One region of the Sporosarcina sp. E16_3 genome, then DNA from elsewhere that is predicted to be linked to it. Evidence: riboswitches for the same ligand, from Rfam matches in the RefSeq annotation. Region 1 holds a riboswitch; each other region holds the start of a gene.
The links. A riboswitch is a leader RNA that binds a small molecule or an ion and turns the genes downstream of it on or off. The one in region 1 is predicted to bind thiamine pyrophosphate.
Positions count from the first base shown of each region.

Region 2: linked by a shared signal. The riboswitch ahead of thiT (energy-coupled thiamine transporter ThiT) and the one ahead of thiD (bifunctional hydroxymethylpyrimidine kinase/phosphomethylpyrimidine kinase) in region 1 are both predicted to bind thiamine pyrophosphate.
Region 3: linked by a shared signal. The riboswitch ahead of I2483_RS03660 (thiamine phosphate synthase) and the one ahead of thiD (bifunctional hydroxymethylpyrimidine kinase/phosphomethylpyrimidine kinase) in region 1 are both predicted to bind thiamine pyrophosphate.

Region 1 is NZ_JADPRX010000003.1:150,695-157,842, forward strand. It holds gene wrbA (NAD(P)H:quinone oxidoreductase) at 1-330, opposite strand, end outside; gene I2483_RS04480 (alpha/beta hydrolase) at 353-964, opposite strand; gene I2483_RS04485 (ring-cleaving dioxygenase) at 983-1,921, opposite strand; gene I2483_RS04490 (DUF3238 domain-containing protein) at 2,104-3,306, opposite strand; gene thiE (thiamine phosphate synthase) at 3,362-4,021, opposite strand; gene thiD (bifunctional hydroxymethylpyrimidine kinase/phosphomethylpyrimidine kinase) at 4,014-4,844, opposite strand; TPP riboswitch at 4,924-5,029, opposite strand; gene I2483_RS04505 (cation:dicarboxylate symporter family transporter) at 5,373-6,647, opposite strand; gene I2483_RS04510 (response regulator) at 6,790-7,148, opposite strand, start outside.
Region 2 is NZ_JADPRX010000010.1:56,511-63,658, forward strand. It holds gene map (type I methionyl aminopeptidase) at 1-710, opposite strand, end outside; gene I2483_RS19385 (hypothetical protein) at 817-933, opposite strand; gene I2483_RS08430 (magnetosome magnetite crystal formation protein family) at 997-1,338, opposite strand; TPP riboswitch at 1,446-1,547, shown strand; gene thiT (energy-coupled thiamine transporter ThiT) at 1,628-2,185, shown strand; gene I2483_RS08440 (tryptophan-rich sensory protein) at 2,416-3,147, opposite strand; gene I2483_RS08445 (M3 family oligoendopeptidase) at 3,308-5,110, shown strand; gene I2483_RS08450 (GNAT family N-acetyltransferase) at 5,118-5,663, shown strand; gene I2483_RS08455 (beta-class carbonic anhydrase) at 5,764-6,339, opposite strand; gene I2483_RS08460 (hypothetical protein) at 6,420-6,560, opposite strand; gene I2483_RS08465 (aminopeptidase) at 6,670-7,148, opposite strand, start outside.
Region 3 is NZ_JADPRX010000003.1:4,021-11,168, reverse strand. It holds gene I2483_RS03685 (IS200/IS605 family accessory protein TnpB-related protein) at 1-178, opposite strand, end outside; gene I2483_RS03680 (ThiF family adenylyltransferase) at 573-1,589, opposite strand; gene I2483_RS03675 (thiazole synthase) at 1,586-2,359, opposite strand; gene thiS (sulfur carrier protein ThiS) at 2,356-2,562, opposite strand; gene thiO (glycine oxidase ThiO) at 2,525-3,625, opposite strand; gene I2483_RS03660 (thiamine phosphate synthase) at 3,609-4,214, opposite strand; TPP riboswitch at 4,446-4,554, opposite strand; gene I2483_RS03655 (YebC/PmpR family DNA-binding transcriptional regulator) at 4,628-5,347, opposite strand; gene I2483_RS03650 (phosphoribosylaminoimidazolesuccinocarboxamide synthase) at 5,643-6,326, shown strand; gene I2483_RS03645 (superoxide dismutase family protein) at 6,552-7,109, shown strand.

The DNA.
Region 1 (7,148 bases):
ATTACCGAAACGTGTTGGTACGCTAAAGATAATTGCGTCTGCCCATTCAAGATCTTCTCCTGTTGCAACAGGAACGTCTTTCGTTGCCTCGGCATTTGCTTTCCAGCCTGGAGATGAATCGATTACAGCTTGCGGAGCCGTTTCAGCCACTTTCATTAACCTTACTTCAGAACCTGCTGCTTCAGCTGCCTCAGCCGCCCATTGTGCCAATTGGTAGTTTGTACCGCCTGAACTGTAGTATACGATTGCTGTTTTTGTTTTTGTCATTTTTACCGTCTCCTCTATTGTTGTCCTAGTTGTCTTTCCGAATAACCTGTCTAAAAAACTCATTTTTTTGTCTCCACTTCTTGTTTCATTTCCCGAAAATTGTTTTGTACCATTCTGCCGCCGCATCCACTTCTGTACGCGTCAACGAATGACCGTTCATTTCCCAGTGAACTTCCGTCACCGCTCCCGCGCCTGCCAACAATTCATCCAGATCTTCCGACTCCTTCGCAGGACATATCGGATCGTTTTTCCCCGCGGTGATAAAGACTGGAACGCCAGCTAAATCGGGCAAGTCGATTCCACGTCGAGGAACCATCGGGTGATGAAGAATTGCGCCTTTCAAAGCCTCTGCATAATGGAACAGCAAACTTGCAGCGATGTTCGCTCCATTAGAATAACCAACCGCAATGACATTCAACCTGTCAAAGCCATTTTCTTTAGCAGCTTCATCAAGAAACGAATTTAATTCCTTCGTACGGAAGATTAAATCCTCTTCATCAAATATACCTTCTGCCAATCTACGGAAGAAACGCGGCATGCCGTTTTCAAGGACATTTCCTCGAACACTTAGTACACCAGCATCCGGGTCAATTAAGTCAGCAAGTCCCAGTAAATCTTGTTCAGTGCCTCCTGTACCATGAAGCAAAAGCAACACCGGTTTCGAATCATCTTTACCTGGTTTATAGATATGTTTCATAGCTCAATTTCTCCTTATTTAATCAATTTCGCGCACTACAAAAGGGATCAAAGATGATTCCAACTGTTCGCGATTTTTTTCATATTGCGCTGGAAGCATGAGGTTTTCACCCATCGTTTCCACTGACTCATCATGTGCAAATCCTGGTGCGTCAGTTGCGATTTCAAACAAAATATTCCCATGTTCTCGGAAGTAAATCGCATTGAAATAGTTTCTGTCTTTCACCGGCGTCACACCGTAACCGTTCTCTTCAACAAGTGATTTCCAGTCCAGTTGATCCGCATCATCTTCAGCACGCCAAGCGATATGGTGAACTGTACCGACACCCATTTGTGCACGACCTGATGATGTCGTTTTCACATCGATGACATTGCCGATGTCTGCTGTTGAGCGAAAACGAATGTATTCGCCTTCTTCACCGACTTTTTCAAGCCCCATAACCTGTTCAAGAAGATGAGCTGTTTTTTCAGGTTGAGCAGATAATAGCGTTGCGCCGCCGAACCCTTTTATGGCGACATCCGCAGTTACTTCACCAACCGTCCATTCATTCTTTACCCCATCTTCTCGCTCGACAATCTCAATTTTTAAACCGTGTGGATCATCAAATGATACATATGTTTCGCCAAAACGGTTTGATTTGCTAAACGCAATCTTAAATTTCTCAAGACGATTTTCCCAGAAAGTCATTGCCCCAACTGGCACTGCGTACGACGTAACACCGACTTGACCATCCCCAATTGTTCCTTGGCGAGCATTAGGCCATGTGAAAAATGTAATGATCGTACCCGGTGCACCGTTTCCATCACCAAAGTAAAGGTGGTGCGTGCCCGGATCATCGAAGTTGACGGTTTTCTTTACAAGACGTAACCCAAGAACCCCCCCGTAAAAGTCGACGTTTTCTTGCGGATGTCCGACGATTGCAGTTATATGATGAATACCCATTGATTTTTTCTTCATATCGATTCTCTCCTTATATTTTAGTAGAAGGTTATTTATCTTGAATTCAAGGTAATCATAACAAGTGATGTTTTCATTGTCAATAAGTTGGCTTGAATATGCATTTAATACTGACTTAGACATTCCCTTTTCAGATATTCAAAAACCCTTCCATTCATGACACTGGAAGGGTTCATCGTTTACTATTCAAAATTTGATATTCGCCAGTATTGCCATGCAATTACTTCCGACATCCATGCAAGCCCCTTACTTTCCGCCTGGTGGATTGGCTTCCAGTCATCCCCTGCGCCGCGCATCAAGTAAATCTCATGATGGGGCGCCTGATCGTGGTAGCCCGTCATATCAAAAGTTCCGTCACGCCGCATAACTGCACGTACTTCATAGTTAATGTCAGGTGCCGTTGAAAGGGGATTTCCAACAGCATGTAAGAGACAAAATCCCGCTTCGTCTTCCCCGTGATTCGTCCGTTTCAACATAATCCCGTCGGGTGAAGCAGTCGCTTGTTTCCTAAAGCGCTTGAAAGCATCATAGGCAATCGACGGTCCAACATCCCGCGTAAACGTCAACGGAGAACGTTCAAGATCATACGCCAGTTCGACGGCCACCCGCGTGCGATAAGCCGCCCCATTTACATCAAATCCCCTGTCATCCCCTTTAAAATAACGATTTCGCGACAATAGATTTGGATTCAACACCCAGTCATCCTTTAAAAACGTCATGTAGCGGAATCCCCATCTGTCTACATTTGGGCGGCGCACTCTGTCTTGAACAGGAATTAGTAACTCTACCGGCTTGGCAATGACTTTGGTCACCGAAAACCATTCAATCGTAGCTTCTACCTTCGATGAAACCGGGTTCAACATCCCAAATACAGTGGAGACAATCGACTGAAATACGTTAAATCGTTCTTCCGACTTCACAAGCGGACGCTTCGATTCAATGGTATACGTATAGATTTCATCCAATGAAAAATCCCTGTCAATGTAGCGATTGTTGGCCACAGTTGTCATGTACGTCCCATTTCGGTATACGTCATACTCAGCGACATCCTTCATTTCCTCCCAGGACAACGCAATTTGCGTCTTGGCGACAATCGTTGTCATGACGAGCGACTGAAGCGGGTTTTCCTTGTTTTTCTGTTCAGCAAATGCTGACGTCTGCATGACAATAATATCAACAACGACGCCAGCTTCCACACGTTCGATTACGTAATTATATAGTTTCGCATGCTTGAAATCACCATCACTAAATTCGGAGACCGTTCCTTCATACAAATGATGTCCGTCTTTATAGACGCAGTAAGTTCCTCCGACATCATTCCATGTGAAATAAATCAAATCCGCCTTATGCAAAACGGTTTGTATTTCAAACAGTTTCTTTTTCATCCGCACACCACGCCCCTTACTCGTAAGTGTGGTGTATTTCGCGAATGGTTAAACATTACATTTCGATACCTGTCAACGAAAGTAGGACTGCGCCTTTTAAACGGCTTGCTGCTTCTCCAGCATCTTCTTCACCGGAAATCGCGGAAATAACCGCTACCCCTGAAGCACCCGCTTTAATAACAGCTCCGGCTCTGCGTTCTGAAATCCCGCCAATCGCAACAATTGGTAATCCAGGTAGCAACGATGCCACCTCCCTAATTGTTTCGATACCAATAACAGGTTGCGTATCCGTTTTTGTCTGTGTCTCGTAAACTGGACCAAGACCGATATAATCTGCCCCGGCATCAGCTGCTGCAATCGCTTCCGTTACACTATGCGTCGAAACACCAATCAGCATATCTGGGCCGACCTTATCACGCACTACTGAAATATATCCGTCTTCCTGCCCGATATGAATACCATCCGCGGCTATTTCAATCGCAAGGTCTATATCATCATTGACGATGAAGGGCACACTATATTGTTCACATAATTGCTGACACGCAAGTGCGAAAGCCTTCAATTCTTCACCCGTTAACGCGCCGGGACCTTTTTCACGTAATTGAAAGCTCGTTACGCCGCCCTTTAGCGCCTCTTCTAAGACATGCAACGGATCGCGTCCCGCCAAATTCACTGTACCCATGATGAAATATAAGTTAACTGTTTGCTTATCCATAAACTACAACCCCTTCCATTGTCTTGTTGCCGCGGCGTCCATATGCCCAATGATTCGTCGGACCATGACCGCCACCAATTTTAAGTCCATCTTCAATTGCTGCGTGGATGAAACATTTTGCAGATACAACTGCATTTGCTGCAGTTTCGCCATTTGCCAAAAACGCTGTCAGTGCCGCTGAATACGTGCACCCCGTTCCATGCGTGTCTTTCGTATCAATCCACGGTGCACGAACCAAAAACCGTTCCCCGTCGGCCCCCATGAACAAATCTTCCGCAAAAGATGCTTCTTTTCGATGGCCCCCTTTTATGAGAACCGCCCTCGCGCCCAGGGCTATTATATGCTTCGCTGCTTGTTCTATGTCTATTTCCGACTTTATCACCATTCCAGCAAGTACTTCTGCCTCCGGAATATTAGGAGTCACAATAGCTGCATGTGGTAGAAGAACCGTCTTCAACGCCTCAACCGCTTCATCTTTTAACAATGAAGCACCGCCCTTCGCAATCATTACCGGATCAATGACGAGCGGAATGCCACGCCAATGAAATGCATCTGCCACCGCATGGATAATCTCCGCCGAAAATAACATACCTGTCTTTATCGCTTTTATGTCGAAGTCTTCCATAACTGCCCGAATTTGCGCCGTAACAACAGCAGCGTCAATCGGTTGTATCGCCGACACCCCACATGTATTTTGAGCTGTTACCGCCGTCAGTGCCGATGTACCAAACACGCCTAGTTCCTGAAATGTCTTCAAGTCCGCCTGTATACCTGCCCCGCCGCCACTATCCGACCCCGCAATTGTCAATGCCACATGTACCAACTGATTCGCCACCCTTTTATTTATACTAAAAAGCCGCTTTCCGGTGGCGTAAGAAAGCGGCTAGCCATTTAGCTGTTCGTAAAAGGCGTACCCACTTTCCTACGCCGGTATAATCCGGATCAGGTTCCAAGGGTCCGCGCATTCATGCACGTCTCAGCCTAAAAAAGGCTCCCCTAGTGGTTGTTGTAATATTCAGCTTTGAGTTAAGTGTAACATAGTTGATGTAAATACGTGGGAATGATTGGTCTACTTCTGCTAATTAGTTTATTCTATTCAAAGGTCGGGAAGAGTATAGGTGAGGACATAAAGAGAAGGAAGGCGCAGTATATGAACAAAGCAGACAGCAGACCGAATAATCCCGACAAATCCATGTGGCTCAGTCTTTTCGGAGTACTCGTTATTATCGCAGGTGTCATACTAACTAATCTTACAATGCGTTAACATTCCCAACCAAAAGGCAGTTTCCCTAAACCAAAAAGGTTCGAGAAACTGCCTGCTTTTCATCTTTCTTATACGCTAAATTTGACCTTACGCCAATTTTTCAGTAGCCGCGAAGTACGTATCCTCTTTCTCAGGGTCAAACCGACCTTCCCACTTCGACAATACGACAGTCGCCAGCGCGTTACCAACAACATTGACAGCCGTACGTGCCATATCTAGAATCCGATCGATCCCTGCAATAAACGCCAAGCCTTCCAGTGGTATACCAACAGTCCCCAAAGTCGCTAGTAAAACAACGAACGAAGCCCCCGGCACCCCTGCCATGCCTTTTGACGTTACCATTAAGACCAGCACTAACGTAATTTGTTCCGAAATACTCAATTCAATCCCATACATCTGAGCGATGAACATCGCCGCCAACGCCTGATACAACGTTGATCCATCCAGGTTAAATGAATACCCCGTCGGAATAACAAAGGAGACGATATCTTTCGGACAACCGAACTTCTCCATTTTCTCCATAATTCTAGGCAACACCGTTTCCGAACTTGCTGTGGTAAACGCCAAAAGCAGTTCATCTTTCAGCACTTTCATAAGGCGGAAAATACTCGTACCAACCATTTTTGCAATGATGCCCAAGACAACAATAATAAAGAAAATCATCGTTACATAGACAAGTAGCGCCAGTTTTCCAAGTGGGATCAATGATTGCAATCCAAATTTCGAAACCGTTACACCGATTAACCCAAATACCCCAATCGGTGCGAATTTCATAACCAAGTTCGTAACCCAGAACATGGCATCCGCAGTTCCTTGGAAAAATGCCAGCACGGGTTTTCCTCTATCACCAATCGCAGCAACCCCTAAACCAAACAAAACGGAGAAGAAAATAATCGACAACATATTCCCCTCACCCAAGGACTGAATAATATTCGTCGGAACAATATTGACAATGATGTCAATGAGGCCGTTATCCGCCATGGCTTCAGTCGTTTCAACATGCTTGGATATATCCGTTTTCGTAAGCGCAGACATGTCGATGCCCATACCTGGCTGGAATAGGTTAGCAGCCAACAAACCGACAAGTATCGCAATCGTCGTAACAACTTCAAAATAGATCAATGTTTTCCCGCCAAGTTTACCTAATTTCTTGATATCCCCAGTCCCAGCAACGCCAATAATTAATGTAGAAACGATAATTGGAACCACAATCATTTTAATCATGCTAATGAAGATTGTACCAAGTGGTTGCAAATAGGTTTCCACAGCCGGATTCCCGTAAAAAATGCCACCCACAGCAATCCCTAAAATTAATCCCGCAAGAATTTGATAGGCTAAAGTAAATTTAAATTTTTTCTTCATCAATCATTCACCCCTTCTCCAAAATGAAACCGCTTCCATAGTTCAGGATTAGGTTTAGAGATAATAATAGGGTCAACTTATCAAATCCGACGAAATCCTACATTTTTTAATTCAGTATTTTCTTAAAGTTAGGTAGTCGTACTCAAGTCTGACCAAACTTATCACCGGTTTCAAGGTATAAAACTTGAATAAATTTCTTACAATTAATTTTCACTTTCATTGGCTCATGACTGTCTTCTTGAATCTGTTTCATTCGATTACGTATTTCTTGAAAGTCAAAATAACGAGGTGCATAATACTCAAACTCTCGAGTCGTGTAATCCACCGCTCCCAACGAAGCCAAATGATTGATAGCCACAAGAATCGTTCTGCGAATCCGTTGCTCAATCGCTTTACTTTCTTTGTTGATGTCCACATTACTCATCTTGCCTGCAACCGCTTCATATAGCTCTTTTAACGGCGGTAATTGGCTACCCCGCCCCTGCTGACTCATTAGAATTT
Region 2 (7,148 bases), on a different contig from region 1:
ACGATAATTGTATGCTCGATTTGAGCTACAAGTGATTTGTCAGGTGTGATGAACGTCCAGCCATCTCCTGATTCGATAATATGATCTGCTTTTTCAGAAATAAACGGTTCAACTGCAAGAACCATACCTTCTTGTAGAAGTGTCTTATCCCAAGCGTCATAATAATTAAGTACATGCGAAGGTTCTTCGTGCAACGCTTTGCCGATGCCATGGCCAGTTAAGTTTTTGATCACTTTTAAGCCATGGTCTTTTGCTTCACGTTCAACTGCTTTACCGATTTGATTTAAGCTAGAACCTGCTTTAACTTTCGTCATTGCACGTTCAAATGCACTTTTAGCCACATCGCATAATTGTTGTTTCTTTTCATCGGGTGTACCGACAACGAATGAAATGCCAGTGTCAGCAAAATAACCATTGCAGGACCCTGAGACATCAATGTTAACGAGATCCCCATCTTCTATGACACGGGAACCAGGCATGCCGTGTGCAACTTCACTGTTAACACTGATGCATGTAAAACCAGGGAAATCATATTCTGCGATAGGACCTGAAATGGCACCTTTTTCTTCGAACAGGCGACCACCGATTTCATCAATTTCTTTCGTCGTTTTACCAGGGACAGTCGCTTCTTTCATCGCTTCCCTAATTTCAGCGACAATCTTACCGATTTTTTTTAACGCTTCAATTTCCTGTTCAGTTTTTGCAATCATTAAGTTCAAATCCTTTCTTCCGTTCATTCTTTTCTATATCATACTATATCATAATGAGCTGAACAAAAAAGCCTGCAAACTTAAAAAACGGTTGCAGGCTGTCGAATTATTTTCTTGGAATTGTCGTGCTGGTTGCTTTTTTTTCTTTCATTACTTTTCGGACAATCGGATAAACGATAGGTGCCAACTTAATGGCGGTTTTTACTAACTTTCCAATATTCATTACTGCTCACCCCTAAACAAAGCATATTTTACTTTCTTCCCGAATGAACGATTTCGTAAACATTCACTTCAATACTTTAACACCTTGAAACACATTCCAAATTAGAATAGCTATGAGCAGTAGGCCGTAAACTAGCATGAATAAGACAGGTGTTAATTGCCAAAAGCCAAAGTTTCCACTCGGCATTCCATCCATGCTATAGGTAAAAGAAAACATTGAAAAAGAAAAAATGATAAATCCTGCTATTAGAAGTACCACAGGAACAAGATGTGAAACGAGGGAGCGCTTGGCATGGTGTTTTACTTCACGGTCATCGGAAACAAAATAAACAATGACAGGTATAAGTAATGGGGTGAAGAAGACACTGAAATAGCATAGGGCAGCTAATAGTTTATTGTTTGACACAGGAATCCCTCCATTTAATTTTAACTATATAGGATTAGCAGCATCCCTATTAATCATCTTGCTTAAAGGATCCCCATCTTATACAATGAACTAGACAACTAAATTACTGGAACCACAGGGGGAGCCTATTTGGCTGAGATTGGACAAGACGTCCTGACCCTTAGAACCTGTAAGATTATTCTTGCGTAGGAATGTGGATGGAAAATGACATATTCGATGTCCCATCTATTTCGGGGTGTCTTTTTTTATGCCCACATCTTTCGCTGAGCTAGGAAAGGGAGGAATTAATTTGGATCGGAAAAGACTTCAACTTTTACTTGAAATAGCTATTTTAGGTGCAATTTCATTTGTTCTCGATAAAATCGGATTTTCAATGCCGCAAGGTGGCTCCGTTACGCTGTCGATGTTGCCAATTGTTGTCATGGCATTTAGATGGGGGATTGTAGGCGGCATGCTAACAGGCCTCGTCAGCGGTCTACTGCAACTGATGATGGGTGGATATGTTCTAAACGTGATACAAGCAGCGCTCGATTACTTCGTGGCTTACGCGCTCGTAGGGGTGGCAGGCGTTACACTTGCGTGGCTGTTAAGTGGTAAAGTGAAAGGCGACAAAGGATCAATGGTAGTAGCTATCGTAGTAGGTACTGTGATTGGCGGACTCTTACGCTTTGTGATCCACTTTATTGGTGGAATTGTATTCTTTGCATCATACGCGCCTGTTGGGCAACCAGTATGGCTTTATTCACTCGTTTACAATGCTAGTTACATGATTCCTGCAATAATCTTATCAGCAATTGTTGCGTCAATATTATTCACTACAGCACCGCGTCTATTAGAGCGGAAATAGAAAATCGCCGTTCTGCCCAATGTGGGAGGACGGCGATTTTTTTAGTGTCTAGACTCCAGTGCCTAGCCCCTGGGCCCACACGATGTGGGTCATGCAGCTATTGCGACAGGATGTCGCGATCCTAAGCTGCCTTCCTCTGTCGCTTCTGTCCTGTAAGTAAAGGCAAAAAAGCGCCTTTATTTACAGGCCTTTCAGCGCTTGTCGGGGCTGAACAGGCCCTTGCGCTTTTGTTAGTTAAATGTGAGTGCTTTTCTTCTGAAGAACATGAATCCTACTAGTGTAGCAGCGAGAAATAGGGCTGCGGCGGAAACGAATAGTTCATCTGTACCGTTTTTTACAGTGATACCTATAAATGCCCATATAAAGACTGTGCTAAATGCAACATCCGCATAATGGTATAAAAAATGAAGTGCGATAGCGGTTGCGATCGTTAAGTAGATAACGGTCCATAACGGGTTACTTAGTCCCCAACCAGACCACTCGTGTAGCGTAAGGACATAACTGATATTCGCAATGGTCGCGACAAAAGACCATCCTAGATAGAAAGCAATCGGAACTCTACCCTGAAAATGATTATCCTTTATAGAATAAGTAAAATAAATTGTCAACAGTGTTAGAAGAAGTGCTAGGTTGGTAACAATTGACCATCCGAAAAAGCCGAAATGCCAGAGAAAAACCCAAGTGATATTTAATAGACTGCTGAGCACAAACAAAACGACCCGCCGATTGAATAAAGCATGGTCAACATTTACTTTGTTGCGCATGAAGCCGTATAGCCAGATAGCGAGAAGCAGGTAAATAACTGCCCAAATTGAAAAGGCATACCCGGCAGGTGTAAATAGCACTGGTAAACTAGTTGAGATTTCCCCGGTCGTTTTTCCATTGATAGGCATTATATTTGCAGCTGCATTGACTAGAACGACTGCAATGAGCGAAAAGGTCATAATTATAATTCTAAACATATTAAAATCCTCCTACTGAATAGTATACATAGGAAAGGTGGAACCTGCGAAAGAAAGTATGAACCTTCCGTCACAATTGCATTATTTCGCACACCGAAGATTCATGTTATAATCAAGTTGTGTTTTTAGAAAATTTAGAATGGAACAAGGGGGAATAATAGTGAAGCAAAAAACGTATTCTGAAGTATGGGATCTTGATGTGTTCTTTAAAGGTGGAAGTGGATCAATGGAACTACGGACACATTTGGATAGCGTAAAAGAAAAGCTTGGATCATTAGAAGAAACGGCTTCTGCATTTGAAGTTCCTCGTTCGGCCGGTGCGTCAAAACAGGTTGTGGACCTTATTGAATCATTAAAAGAGGTTGCACTAAACCTGTCGCAGGCGGGTGCCGTTATCGGGTGTTTCCTTGCGGCAGATACAACTGATAAAAAAGCATTGCAACTGCAGGGCGAAACTGGCTCTCTTGGGGCACGCTTCTCTACAATCGGTCTTAAAATCCGACAAACACTTGCAAAAGCAGATGAAGATACATGGAATGGATTAATGGAATCGGATGAACTAAAGGGATTTGCATTCGTACTGAATGAATGGCGTGAAGAGGTTAACTTAAAACTATCTGAAGAAGAAGAGAGTTTGATCACGTCACTTAGCGTTGATGGCTATCATGGCTGGGGGCAGTTATACGATATGCTCGTAGGTGAGATTAAAATTAAAATCGAATTGGATGGGGAAGAAAAAGAGCTTTCCGTTGGGCAAGCAAATAACCTGAGTTCTCATGAGAATGCAGATGTACGAAAACGCTCATTTGAAGCATTGGAAGAAGCATGGGAAGGAAAAGAAGACTTCTTCGCATCCGCATTAAATCATATTGCCGGCTTTAGGCTTGAAGTATACAAAAAACGGGGTTGGGATTCAGTATTGAAAGAGCCGCTTCTCCGAAATAGAATGAGTGAAGAAACACTCGATGCAATGTGGGGAGCAATTGGTGTAAATAAAGCACCGTTTGTAGAATACTTGAACGTCAAAGCGAGAATGCTAGGTACTGACAAGATGAATTGGTATGACATGGATGCACCAGTTACAGCATCAACAAAAAAGATGACGTATCAAGAAGGTGCAGAGTTCATCCTAAAACATTTCAGAGAATTTGGTCCGGAATTGGAAGGGTTTTCTCGTCAGGCGTTTGAAGATAGCTGGATTGAGGCGGAAGATCGCCCGAACAAACGCCCAGGTGGTTTTTGTACGGGTATGCCAGCATCCGAGCAATCCCGTATATTTATGACTTACAGCGGAACAATGTCGAACGTTGCAACACTTGCACATGAACTCGGTCACGCATTCCATTCATATGCACTGCGTCCAGTCCATTGGATGAATCGCCAATATGCGATGGGAGTGGCTGAAACGGCATCGACATTTGCAGAGATGATTGTCGCGGATGCTGCCGTTAAAGCTGCGGAAACGAAGGATGAAAAGATTGCGCTACTGGAAGACAAGATTCAACGCAGTGTTGCATTCTTTATGAATATTCATGCGAGATTCCTTTTTGAGACGAGATTTTATGATGAACGCAAAAATGGCATCGTACCTGCTGAAAGATTGAACGAGTTAATGGCGGAAGCGCAGCAAGAGGCTTACGGGGACGCTCTTAATACGGTCCATCCACACTTTTGGGCATCGAAACTCCACTTCTACATTACGGGTGTGCAATTCTATAACTTCCCGTACACGTTCGGCTATTTGTTCTCCCTAAGTATCTATGCAAAAGCATTGGAGAATGGCGAAGGATTTGAGCAGAAATATATGGCGCTTTTGCGAGATACTGCGGTTATGAGTGTCGAAGACCTAGCGATGAAGCATCTTGGTGAGGATATTACGAAACAAGAGTTTTGGGCAAAAGGTGTAGCGCTATGCGTTAAAGATGTTGAGGAGTTCCTGGAACTTACTTCGGTAAAAGGGTGAATATGAATTGATTTTGCTTGAAGGTCGAACTTGTTACTTGCGAATATTGACAGAGGAAGACGCTTTTATCTTCACGGAATTGATTAGTGCTAATAAAGAATACTGGTCTATTTTCGAACCACGGCATGAAAGTAGTTACTTTACTGTAGCAGTCCAAAGAGAGAAAATCAGGGAGTCGATTTATCAGATGAGGGACCGAAGGGAGTACAACTTCGGTATCTTCGATATGGCTACAAATAGGCTAATTGGACATATTTCGCTTTACAGTATTAAAAGACTACCGTTTTCCAGCGGTTTCGTCGGCTATTCAATCGATGAGCGTGAAACGGGTAGGGGAATCGGCACGGAAGCGGTCCGTCTAGTTACTAAGTTTTCTTTCGAAAAAGTTGCTTTACATCGGGTAGAGGCATATGTTTCACCTCGTAATAGCGGTTCGTTAAAAGTGTTGGAGAAGTCTGGGTACTTCCAAGAGGGACTGATGCGCAAACTCCTTTACATTAATGGTGTCTGGGAAGACCATTACATCTACGCTATAGTGGAGAACGATTTTTGAAAGGGTAAGACCGCTTTGCGGAGATTAGTAGCTAATATAAAAAGCCGATTCCTGTAAAATGGAATCGGCTTTTGTTTATTTCCCGGGAAATGAAGCGAAATCACGCACGGGAGTTATATTTATATCCATCCACGATAATATCGAGCTTCCCAGTATCGGGATGGACGACGAGCCCGTGGACGGAAACTTTGGTATCCATAAGTGGATGATTGCGAACTGCATCAACACTCATCTTAACGCTTTCAGTAACTTCGCCAAATCCGTGCAGCCAATCTTCCATGTCAACCCCGGAGTATTTTAGCGTCTTAAAAATAGTTTCATCAATCCCACGGTCAGACATCTTTTTAATAATGCGACCAGTATCTACTGCACTCATGCCACAATCGTGATGTCCAACAATATAAACTTCATCTGCATGTAGCTCATAAACAGCTACAATTAGGCTTCTCATTATACCGCCAAATGGATGTGTGACGACTGCGCCGGCGCTTTTAATGATTTTAGCATCGCCGTTTTTTAAGTTCATCGCTTTAGGCAACAATTCAGTCAGTCTTGTATCCATACATGTCAATATTACAATTCGCTTATCCGGGAACTTTGTTGTTGCGTATTGTTCATATTGCTTTTCAGTTACAAATGTATCGTTATAATCAAGTATTTCTGAAAGAATTGTCATTATATACTCCCATTCTGTAGGTTTTTTTATTATCATACTTGAAAATATGTAAAAAGAAAAGAGCTGCCTTTAGGCAACTCTTAGAAATTCGTGTCTGGTTTTGGATCAATTGTTGAAGCATCGGCAGAAATCATAGCCGAAGAAAGAAAGTGCATTGTGAACATAGCTGTTAAACCGAGGCAAACCATAAAACCGATAACTGTAGCGAACATCAAGCCCATATATATGACCCCTCTCAAAGTTGTTAGTTTAGGTACTATCATTAGTATACAGTAAAAACCCAAATTATTTAAGGGTTTCATGAAATGTTTTACCTAATTGTGACGATTATTAGAAAGCCCAATTACCCCCGCGGAATACTGGTTCTGAAGAGCCGTCATCATGGATTCCATCAATATCCATTACTTCTGATCCGACCATGAAGTCGACGTGAGTGATACTCTGGTTTAAACCACGTTTAACGAGCTCTTCACGTGCCATCGTTTTGCCACCCTCAATACAAAATGAATAGGCACTACCGAGCGCAAAGTGATTCGATGCATTTTCATCGAATAATGTATTATAGAAAAGAAGCCCAGATTGTGAAATCGGTGAAGCATGTGGAACAAGTGCGACCTCACCAAGATGTTTTGCGCCTTCATCTGTATCAATTAGACGTTGCAAGACTTCTTCACCTTGTTCGGCTGAAACTTCGGTTACGCGTCCATCTTTAAATGTTAATTTGAAGTTATCGATGATATTTCCGCCATAGCTTAATGGTTTTGTGCTAGAGATATAGCCGTTGACGCCTGTTTTTAGGGGAACGGTGA
Region 3 (7,148 bases), 150 kb from region 1:
ACTCTACTTTTAGCTGATTTGTCGGTTTTTTTCGAACGTATACATCAACAAACAACCTTCTCTCTATCCGACCAAATTCCTTAGCGTACTGTTGGAAATAGACGTAAACAGGAATTTCACTATAATCAAGAAGAACAATCATCCCGTTCTTCAATTTCGTTTGATAGGTTCGGAACATGGATGATTGCCTCCTCGACTGTTTTTTAATCCGCGGCCCGTATAATTGCTCGAAGATAGTAATCTTAATTCACGAATTATATATCTAAATACCCGTAACCACAGCAGATTAAACCCTATTACTGTCGAATAACTAAATCAGTAATTCGGAATATCTATGTATACGCGTGTTATTATACGTATGTCTATTTAAAATGTTAACTGCTGTATACCCTTAAACGTTTGATGAAATTCCTTCAGGTAGAAATTTGTGCTTGGCTTGATGAAAATAAGAAAAGAGAACCCGTATTAATCCGGATTCTCATGTTCCTAATGGTATGGTGAAATATGATATATGTCTTGCCCAAGCAGAAAATAGCTTAATGGCAATCGCTGATAAATACCCAGTTAAATCATCAACCCAACAACCGCGCCGCAATTTTCTTCGCTGTCACAACATCCTTCGTTCCATGCACAAGCATGCGGCCGTCACGGAATAGTACGATGCGGTGGCCGCTATATTCACAGGCGACGAGATGTGGATTGTGGATTAAATTAGAAACAGTTCCGCGAATTGATTCGGCGAAAGGGAGGAGCTCAAACTTTCTACTTTTAGGCCAAGACAATTGGACGGTGTCACGTCCACAAAGCACCGCTGTTTTCATAGACTCATGGGCTGAAAGGAACGGATACACAGCATTTTCGGAACAGCTTGGACAACCCGCTTTCTTCATGCTTGCAACTCCAATTGAAGCTCGGTTGCCTGTCCATAAATCAACAGATTCAAGTTTTGGTTCAAATGGTGTTCTCGTTATATATTTTAACACGTCAGCAACTTGGCGAGCAGCTGTAGTAACGACAATCGGGCTGATAACGCCGACTGTGTCACATGTCAATGTCTGTGATGGCAATGTCTCTAGTAAACAATGCAGACACGGTTGATTGTCTTGAATGCCGATCGGGAACGTCAGGCCATAACTGCCAACACATGCGCCCATGAAAAAAGGGATGCCGAGTTTTAGCGCCGCATCGTTCGCCAGCAGCCGTGTTTCAATATTGTCTGTTGCATCCAGCACTACATCATGTCCACCCATCAAATCAAGGACGTTTTGCGACGTGACATCGATAACAATTCCTGTTACATCTACATCGCTATTAATCGCAGTCAATCGCTTCTCGGCGGCAACCGCTTTTGGCAATTGCTCAATGACGTCTTGCTCGATATACAGTTGCTGGCGATGCAGATTGGTCCACTCGATAATATCCCGGTCAACAATCGTTACGCGCCCAACGCCTGCACGGACTAGCATTTCAGCACCAGATGAGCCAAGCGCGCCGGCACCTAATATGAAAACACTTGCCGTACGTATTTTTTTCTGTCCATCTTCGCCAATTGGGGCAAATAGCTCCTGGCGGGAATATCTCTCGCTCAAATGGTTACAAGCCCTTCTGTAGGGCTGCTCGCAACCGCGTAATCGCGCTCAGGCATACGACCCGCTTCATAGCCAAGTCGTCCTGCTTCGATTGCGAGTTTCATGGCAAGGGCCATTTTAATGGGGTCTCCAGCTTCTGAAACCGCTGTGTTCAATAATACCCCGTCCGCACCTAGCTCCATCGCATAAGCTGCATCTTTCGGCGAGCCGATTCCTGCATCGATAATAACCGGTACAGTGGATTTTTCAATGATGAACGACAAGTTGAGTGGATTCAAAATACCGCGCCCTGATCCAATTGGGGATGCACCTGGCATGATTGCGTGAACACCCATTTCGCATAATCTGCGCGCAAGCACAACATCATCCGACGTATAAGGAAGGACGATGAACCCTTCATCCAACAGCATTTCTGTTGCGCGAAGTGTCTCTACTGGATCGGGGAGTAATGATTGGTCACAGCCGATGATTTCAACTTTTATCATGTCGCAAAGCCCTGATGCTTTTGCCAGTTTCGCGATGCGCACCGCTTCTTCAGCTGTTTTTGCGCCAGCTGTATTTGGCAATAGCGTGTATTTTGACAGATCAAGTTGTTCAAGGAAATTTGGTTGTGATGGCTCAAAGATATTCATACGTCTTACTGCGAATGTTAGAATTTCTGACTCTGATACTCGCGCCGCCTCTTTTTGCACATCAAATGACGGGTATTTTCCTGTTCCTAGTAGCAGTCTTGAGTTGAATGTTTTATTGCCGATTGTTAGCATAATTATCCTCCTCCTACAAAGTGAATGATTTCAATTTGGTCGCGGTCATTGATGGGCAAGTCATATGCGTCTTTCGCAAGAATATCTCTGTTCATTTCCACGATGACGATGCGTTCCGCAAGTTCCAGATGCCCTAGCAGTTCCTGCACATTACCAACTTCTGCCGGCATGTCATACCGATTGCCGTTCAGTTCGATTGTTCGCTTCATGAAAAACCCCCCTTTTCGGATCAAATGCCTTAATCCGCTCTCTATTCACTTCATTTCCGATGATTAAATCTCGAATCAAGCAGGCAGTTACGGGTGCCAATAAAATCCCATTCCTGAAATGACCCGCCGCGATATACATATTCTTGTTCCCGGGAACCCGACCGATATACGGCAATTCATCAATGGTTTTCGGACGCAGACCTGCCCATCTGTTCATAACAGGAAGGTGAGAAAGACCAGGAATAAATCGTTCTGCAATTGCATTCAACGCCAGATTACCGGCATCTGTTATCTGCAAATCTGTAAGTCCCTGTTCCATCGTAGCCCCGATGACAAGCGTTCCATCCGGGCGAGGAATGACGTAACAGCCATTATGAAAAAGTGTATAAGGTAAGTGCCTGCCCATCGCGTTGAGTTGCATACATTGGCCTTTCACTGCCGTCATTTGAAGCCTTGGCACAAGCTTGGCACTCGCTGTACCACCTGCAATCACTACATGTCTTGCTGTGATAACGGACGCTCCAATGCGTATCTGATAGCCGTCATGCAACGTTGTGATCTCATCGACTTGAGCCTGTTCTGAAACAGTTGCACCCAAACGTTTAGCTGCTGCGCAAAATGCCAGGCAAGCCTTTTCGGGATGAACATGGACATCTTCCTTAAAAAGATATGCACCAAAAGCAGGTGCGGCGACATGCGGAATTCGTTCGCGAACTTGTTCAGCTGAAAGATAAGCTGCGTTATTCCAGCGGGAGAGGGCAATTCGTTCTTCTTCGGAACAAGCGAATTGAACAATTCCACCAGCTGTATAACCGATGTCGGCATCTTTTTCGAGCTTAAATTCTTGATACAGTGCCTGACTTTCGCGTGCGAATGAATAAAAGGTGTCATTTAAGTATTCAGAGTGAGCACCAAGCATTCCACCGGCTGCCCGAGTGGTGCCTTGGGCGATTTTATCGCGTTCAACAAGGTGAACAGACAAGCACTCTTTTGCTAAATAGTAAGCGATGCTGCAACCGATAATTCCCCCGCCAATTACGACTACATCAACTTGTTGTGGCATGGCTGGCATCCTTATAGGCTGTCGCAGCAATATCGGGATTGTCACTGCCGAAAATGGATGACATCACCGCAATCCCTGCAACTCCGCCTTGGTTTAATTGCGGAAGGTGGTGCGGTTGAATGCCGCCAATCGCATAGACGGGAATGGGTAGCGATTCAAGGATTTGAAAAAGCTCATCGGTTCCGCGGGGCGGTAGGCCAACTTTTGAACTTGTCTCGAATAAATGACCATAGAGAACCCAGTCGGCACCTGCCTTATATGCAGTTTCAGCTTCATCCAAAGAGTGGACAGATCTGCCAAATGAGATAACGGGATATTGTTTTTTGAGTAGCGCTAGCGGTGCGTCGTTTCCGGGTAGTTGTACTTTTTTAATCCCCGAAATTGAAGCGACATTCGTTCGCCCGTGGACAATTAGTTTGGTTGAATCAAAGCCCGATTCAATTAATTGTTGAATCAACGCTATTACTTCTGAATCCGTTTTAGACTTTTCACGTAAGAAGGCGGCGTCGATAGAAGATTCGATTGATAATAAGGTATGAAGCAATTGACTAGTTTCCATTTTGTCATCTGTTACGGCGATTATTTTCATTAAACTTCTCCTTATCCAAAAGAAATAGTAAAGGTTTTTACCTCGGAACAGTGTCTAGTTGCAGGCGCCAGCCCCTCAGGTCATAAGCAATCCAGCTATGTGGCAAAGAGCGCCACGTCTCTGGATCGACTTATGCCTGTCGGAGCTGGGCGGCGCCTTCCGCTTTTCAATATAAAAAGACCACTCTCCAGGTATGGAAAGTGGTCTGTCGATGGCATTAGAATGCACTGATAGGAAGACACGCCACTTCCCTACGCAGGTACAAACCTGTTCAGGTGATAAGGGTAGCGGAGTGGAACTCGTTTCTCAGTCCTTTAAAAGGATTCCCCTAATGGTCGAATATGGTATGAAGTTGTCAATCTATTAGTAGCATAGCATGTCAATGGAATGAATGAAAGGATGAACAGTTGCGCTTAGTCGTCTAAGTGGACGTTATGATGCACTTGTTGAACATCTTCCAACTCATCGAGGACATCAATCATTTTTTCGAATTGTGCTTGTGCTTCTGGTGAAAGAGTCAAGTCGTTTTGCGCCAGCATTGTTATTTCAGCGACGTTAAATTCTGTAATACCGGCACCTTTCAATACTTCCTGAACGACGTGGAACTGGTCGGGTTCAGCATAAATGATGACTGATTCCTCTTCCTCCAAAATATCACGCACTTCGACGTCCGCATCCATTAACAGTTCGAGAACATCGTCGGCAGATTTACCTTCAATTCCAATAACTGCAGTCGCATCGAACATATAGGAAACGGATCCGCTGACGCCCATATTACCACCATTTTTACCGAATGCAGCACGTACTTCTGATGCTGTACGATTGACGTTATTTGTCAGTGTATCGACAATAACCATCGAGCCGTTAGGTCCGAATCCTTCATAACGAAGCTCAGTAAAGTTTTCTTCTGAACCGCCTTTTGCTTTTTCAATCGCACGGTCAATAATTGCTTTTGGTACACTGTATGTTTTTGCGCGTTCTACAACAAATTTTAGCGCTTGATTCAATTCAGGATCTGGCTCACCTTGCTTCGCTACTACGTAAATTTCACGTCCGAATTTTGCATAAATGCGACTCGTGTCCGCATCTCTTGACGCTTTTTTCTCTTTGATATTGTTCCATTTACGGCCCATGAAGTTCCACTCGCTTTCGATTTAACATAGATTTACTACAATAAGTATACAACAAGTGTATGCAAGTAGACGAGTGGGAATTTCAAAAAATGGGGAGGCTAGTTGTGTCGGGAGAGAATAGTGCATTCACTGTTGTCTGGTTCCTTGAATCTGTCGTAGAATTTGTCTGCTATCGTACAGTTTTGTCGTGACAAGAAGAACAATATCCGATATTTAAGAATAACTCTTTTTCTTATGACGATTCTCAATTATACTAAAGGTGAACGTTCATCCTACTATAGAAGGGAACATAAACATGGAACTCATATATAAAGGAAAGACGAAAGATGTATATAAACTGGACGACAGCAATGTGCTGCTGAAATTTAAAGATGATGTAACCGGAGAAGACGGGGTTTTCGATCCTGGTGCGAACACAGTCGGCTTATCGATTGAAGGTGCAGGGCAATCTGGATTGCGGATGACAACGTTTTTCTTTGAGAAAATGGCTGATAAAGATATTCCGACTCATTATGTAGATGCTAATATTGAAGAAGTAACGATGACAGTACGATCTGCGAAAGTATTTGGTAAAGGTCTCGAAGTGATTTGTAGATACCGTGCAGTTGGAAGTTTCTTGCGCAGATACGGCGCGTATTGCGAAGAGGGACAACCCCTGGACGCATTCGTCGAAGTAACGCTAAAAGACGACGATCGCCAAGACCCGCCGATTAACAAGGATGGACTTGCACAACTCGGTCTATTGACGACAGATGAATACGTTACACTTGAAGCGTTGACGAAAGAAATTTCAGGCGTAGTTAAAGCCGAACTTGCAGCTAAAGGTCTTGACTTGTATGATATTAAACTTGAGTTTGGACGCGATGCTGAAACAGGTAAGATCATGCTAATCGACGAAATTTCTGGCGGTAATATGCGCGTCTATAAAGACGGTACATATATTTCACCAATGGATCTTGAAAAATTAGTACTAGCGTAAATGAAAAACCGCTGTTAATTCCACAAAAGTGGAGTTGGCAGCGGTTTTTGTTTACTTATTTTTATCAGCTGCAACTTCCAAATATATTGAAATGGATAAAATAGTTTATTGATTACCCTGACGTAAATGGAAATAAAAGATAGGGGAACAATTTTAAGTTTCCATACATATTAAAATGAATTAAAGCCATCCTCCATAGTGAAGAGATATCGAGGAGGAATCATATTGAAACAAAAAATTGTATTGTCCATCATGTTGTCTGTCCTTCTAATTGCCGGTGGGTGTGGGAAGAATGGAGTTAAGTTACCAGTCACTGGGGAAAACGTTCAATCGGTGACGTCGCCGATTTTGAATACGAAAGGGAGTAAAATTGGTGAGGCTAGCTTTGTTGAAGGAATTGACGGTGTGACAATTAACATCCAGGCTGAGGGATTGTCACCTGGCAAACATGGCGTTCATATTCATGAAATCGCTGTGTGTACACCGCCTGACTTTAAATCTGCTGGAGGTCATTTTAATCCAGGGCATAAAGAACATGGATTTGATAATCCCAAAGGGTTTCATTTAGGTGATTTGCCGAACCTCGAAGTCGATGCAGAAGGTAAAATCACTGCAGAAGTGACGACCGCCTTGGTTACGTTAAAGCAGGGCGTGAAGAACTCACTTCTCGATGCTGACGGCAGTTCCCTTGTTATTCATGAAAAAGCAGATGACTATAAAACGGATCCGGCGGGTAATTCAGGTGACCGGATTGCCTGCGCGGCAGTGAAAAGCGGTTCTTAAGCGATTATATACGCCGTGCGACCACTCATATCCGATGCC